DNA from 2 places in the Paraciimarium castrense LEGE 11436 genome. Region 1 is predicted to be linked to the other one. Evidence: predicted binding sites of a transcription regulator. Region 1 holds the regulator's gene; the other holds the start of a gene.
The links. The regulator NtcA, encoded in region 1, controls nitrogen genes in cyanobacteria. The targets are predictions, from matches to a motif close to GTANCNNNNGNTAC.
Positions count from the first base shown of each region.

Region 2: ACWJIO_RS11290 (anthranilate phosphoribosyltransferase family protein) is a predicted target of NtcA. The motif match lies at 942-955, and genes of this name have one in related genera.

Region 1 covers NZ_JBSJOW010000006.1:65,999-68,383, reverse strand. Annotated here, with positions in the region: gene dcd (dCTP deaminase) at 1-24, opposite strand, end outside; gene ACWJIO_RS10165 (cob(I)yrinic acid a,c-diamide adenosyltransferase) at 36-683, opposite strand; gene ntcA (global nitrogen regulator NtcA) at 918-1,658, shown strand; gene ACWJIO_RS10155 (DUF3084 domain-containing protein) at 1,715-2,385, shown strand, end outside.
Region 2 covers NZ_JBSJOW010000007.1:48,631-51,015, reverse strand. Annotated here, with positions in the region: gene ACWJIO_RS11290 (anthranilate phosphoribosyltransferase family protein) at 1-822, opposite strand, end outside; gene ACWJIO_RS11285 (hypothetical protein) at 1,070-1,219, shown strand; gene ACWJIO_RS11280 (hypothetical protein) at 1,270-1,476, shown strand; gene ACWJIO_RS11275 (ferredoxin--nitrite reductase) at 1,759-2,385, shown strand, end outside.

The DNA.
Region 1 (2,385 bases):
GATCCACCGGTCGTTCTTGAGCATCGGAGGCCGGCCTAGTGGCCGCGGCGGAGCTGGGTGACCTGGTCGGCCAGGGCCATCAGCTCGGGTGCCATGGAGGGTCCGGTCAGAATGACATCCAGATGGGGCGGACGCTGCTCCAGCGTGGCGAGCACCTCCTGCAGAGGCAGGTAGCCCAGCTCCACGGCGAGGCCGAGCTCATCGAGCACCATCAGATCCACGGCGCCCTGGAGCAGTTGCTGGCGGCTGTATTGCCACACCTCCAGCACCGCGGCGCGGATGTCTACGCCATGGTCTGCAGCCGGCTCAGCCAGGCAGGTGACCACTGCCGGCCGCAGCCACTGGAGGCGCCCGCACAGCCACGGGCTCGCGGCCAGACCCTGTTCCACCCCACCCTTGAGCAACTGGCTCACCAGCACCCTGCTGCCGAGACCGGCGCTGCGCAGGGCCAGGCTGAGCACCGCCGCCACGCTGCCCCGGAACGGAGCGGTGTGCACCTGGAGCATGCCCTCCGGCTGGGCCAGCAGGCGCAGCGGACGCACCGTCGCCGGCAGGCCCGCCCCAGCGACTGCCAAGGGGGCGACGGGCCGGTGGGCCGGCAGCCCAGTGGCCTCAGCAGGCGCCGGGCCCACCACCTCAAGCCGGACTCCGGAACCGGGGCTGCTCGAGAGACTGGCGGTCATGGACCCTGCAGCGACGCAGGACTGAATGTAGCGGTCACGTGGCGTAGCGCTGGGCACAACCACCACCTGTAGTGGGTGCAGGCGCCCAGCAGCGGCCGACTCCAGGCCCACGGCCCTCTGGTCGGAACCACACGCCCGCCGGTGCGCTGGGATGTACCGGCCCCAAAGCGTGCCCATTGCTACATGAGGCCCCCCTGTGCATCTATAGGGTCCGCCGATCTGCCTGACCCAGCCATGGTTGGCGCCACACGTGGGTTCAGCCGTACGGCCAACACGCCCAGCAGCGGCACACCAGGGGTGGTGGGCGGCATCGGTGCCGCTGGCCAGGCCAACCAGACCCTGCTGGAGGTGATCCGCGCCCTGGGGGGGAGCAGCGTCGAGTCGATCGAGCGCAGCAAGACCATCTTTTTCCCGGGGGATCCGGCCGAGCGGGTCTACCTGCTCCGGCGTGGAGCCGTGCGGCTCTCGCGTGTCTATGAGTCTGGGGAAGAAATCACTGTGGCCCTGTTGCGGGAGAACAGTCTCTTCGGGGTGCTGTCGCTGCTCACGGGCCAGCGTTCCGATCGCTTCTATCACGCCATCGCCTTCACCCGCGTGGAGCTCCTCAGCGCACCGGCCACCTCCGTGCGCAAGGCGATCGAACAGGACGCCAGCGTGGGGCTGCTGCTGCTGCAGGGCCTCTCCTCGCGGATTCTGCAGACCGAAACCATGATCGAGACCCTCACCCACCGCGACATGAGCTCGCGGTTGGTGAGTTTTCTGCTGGTGCTCTGCCGCGACTTCGGCGTGCCCGGCACTGAGGGCATCACCATCGACCTGCGCCTCTCCCACCAGGCGATCGCCGAGGCCATCGGCTCCACCCGCGTGACGATCACCCGCCTGCTGGGAGACCTTCGCAACGAGGGACTGGTGCAGATCGACCGCAAAAAGATCACCGTGTTCGATCCGATCGCCCTGGCCAAGCGCTTCAGCTGAGCTCAGCCGGAAGCACGGCGGCCAGGGCGGGATACTGGCTCCATACGAGGACACCTGTGTCGGGCTGGCTCCTGATCCTGGCGCTGCTGGTTCTGGGCGGAGTGCTCTCCACCCTGGGCGACCGACTGGGCAGCCGGGTCGGCAAGGCCAGGCTGAGCCTGTTCAACCTGCGGCCGCGGCGTACCGCCGTGCTGATCACGGTGCTCACGGGCAGCCTGATCAGCGCCATGTCCCTCGGGCTGATGCTGCTGGTGAGTGAGCGCCTGCGCACGGGCCTGTTCGAGCTCGACCAACTGGAGGAGCGGCTCAGCGGCACCCGCAACCAGCTCGAGGCCAGCCGCCAGCGGCTCAGCACCAGCCAGGCGGAGGTGGCCCGGGCCCAGGCGGGTCAGCGCAAGGTGCAGCAGGAGCTGGCCCAGGCCGAACGCCGCAGTGCTGCACTGCGCAAGGAGCTGGCCCCCCTGCAGGCCCAGCGCGCCAGGCTGGAGCGCGACAAGCTGGCGCTCGAGAAGCAGAACGTGAGCCTGGAGGGTCAGCGGGCTCGCCTCAGCGAGGTGGTACGGGGCCGGGACGCTGAAATCCAGCGCACCGAGGCTGAACTGGCCGCAGTGCGGCAGCGGATCGCGGCAGGGGCCCAGGAGTTGCGGGAGCTCGAGAACAACCTGATCGCCCTGCGGCGCGGCGACGTGGTGATCACCACCGGCCAGCCCCTGGCCAGTGCCAAGGT
Region 2 (2,385 bases), on a different contig from region 1:
CGTGATGCAGGCGCGGCTGATCGGCAGGTCTGTGCTGCCTTCCAGCCCCTTCACGGTGATGGTGACAGCCTCCCCGGCCAGTTCCAGGGCCTTCCAGGCCCGGCTTTCGGTGGGGGGATGGACGAAGCCGCTCACCAGCAGATGGGGGCCCTGATGGGCGGTCCAGAGCAACTCAAGGCTGGCCACGGGGGGGCGCTTGCCGAGGTCGTCGCGGACCGGCGTGAGGCTCTCGGCCAGTGGGAAGTGATCCGGCTGGTGCACCAGGGCCAGGCGGTGCTGCGTCAGCCCCGCCTGCACCGTGGCCAGGTCCAGCCCGTGCAGCTTCAGCCCCATGGCGGCGAACAGCTCCATGGCCGTCACCCCGTATTTCACCGGCATGCGGGCCCCGCCCTGCAGCACCACGGGCAGCCCGGCCGCACTCAGGGCCAGGGCCGTGAGCGGGTAGATGGGGGCCGTGCGGGTGCGGCCGTCAAAGGGCATGCCGAAGCAGAGGGCTGGCACGGCACTGGTGAGACTTGGCCCCAGGCGCCGGTAGACATCCAGCATCCCGGCCAGTTCCTGGGGCTCGGGCCGCCGGATCCGATGGGCGATCAGGAAGGCGCCGGTCTGGGCCGGTGTGGCCTCCTCCAGCAGCATCAGTTCCAGCGCGTGGGCGGCCTCCTCCCGGCTGAGGCCGCGGCTGGTGTGCTCGCCACTGCCCACCTTCTGCAGGTAGTGCTTGAAGCGCTCCCGGCCAGTCAGAAGCTCCGCAGCAGCAGGGGCGTGGCCGTTGAGTCCGTTCTCAGGCGTGGCGTTGGGCAGGGTGCCGGAGGGGAGCGCCATCAAGGGCTGAGGGGAGGGGGCAGCGAGCGCCGCACGGGCTGCATGGTCGAGAACTCCATGCTGTCACCAGTGATCGTTCAGCGTGTGACCCACCGAACAAAGGCCAGCATGGAAAAGAAGTATCAACCGACACGGAAGTCATCCTGAAGATTGGCGCCGGGGCCAGGAGGCTTCGGTTCGGTACCAACTGCTGCATCCCGATGACCCCCTGGCTGGAGACAGTCGATGCTCACGCCTGGGTGAGCCGATGCGATGTGCTGCCTGCTGCGGGCTTCTGCTCGGCTGCCTGCATGGTCTGGTGAGCCTTGAGCTGCGGCCCAACAGCGTCTTCGAGGCGCCCGGATCAGCTCTGGTGGGGGCCTGGAGCCCTGCCCCCCCAGCTGGCGCCCGCTTCTGAATCCCCTCATCCAGCTTCGATACTGGAGTCTGTTCTTCGGCAGCTCCGCCATGGCCACTCCGCTGCAGACCACCCGTAGCGCCAGCTCCCCTCTCGGCGTTGCCCTCGCCTTCGTCGGCATGTTTGTGGTGGGGTCCCTGGGGGTTCAACTGCTGGCCGAACTGCCTCGCGACGCGGCGCCTGCCGCCTCCACCGGGCGAGCCGCCTCGGTGGTGGCCCATCCCGCCAGCCTCTGGAGTGCCCTGGGCGAGCGCTGAGGCCAGCCGGGTCAGGGATAACAGATCCGTAACGACCACGACACCCGGTCCCGGCCCGCGCCTGCAGGATCGGGCCAGGTCTGTGATTGCAGATCCCAGTTCATCTCGAAGGGGAGCTGCAGCGCCATTGCGCCGCCCTCCCATTCCGGACAACGCATCCCTCATTGGCGTTCACCGGCCGCATCCCCTCCCGATCCCTGGGGCTGCGCTTGGTGTTGCCATGGGGTCCCCGCTCACGGCCGCGTTGTCTAGGCGTGCACTGGTGCGCCGTATCCCTCTTCTATGAGCTCTTCCAGCACCCCCGCTGCGCCCGCCCCCAGCTCCGACCTCACCAAGGTGGAGCAGGCCAAGGCCGATCTCTGCGGCCTCGATCTGCAACCCCAGCTGGCCGAGCTGGCCGCCGCCGGTTGGGACAGCCTCGACGAGGCCACCCTCACCATCCGGCTCAAGTGGATGGGTATCTTCTTCCGTCCCGTCACCCCGGGTCGTTTCATGCTGCGGCTGCGGCTCCCGAACGGCGTGGTCAGCGCTGAGCAGCTCGAACTGCTCGCCGAGGCGGTGGATCGCTGCGGCGAGCACGGCAGCGCCGACATCACCACCCGCCAGAACCTGCAATTGCGGGGCCTGTTGTTCGAGGACATGCCGCCGCTGCTGCAGGCCATGGAGCGGGTGGGCCTGACCAGTCGCCAGTCGGGACATGACAACCCGCGCAACATCACCGGCAACCCCCTGGCCGGCATCGATCCCGAGGAGATCGTCGACACCCGCCCCCTCGTGCAGGCGATCCAGGCACGGCTGTTCCAGCCCGACGGCCCCCGCAACCTGCCGCGCAAGTTCAACGTGGCCGTGGGCGGTGCCCCCGACAGCTTCCTGCTCCACAACGATCTCGCCTTCCTGCCCGCCCATCAC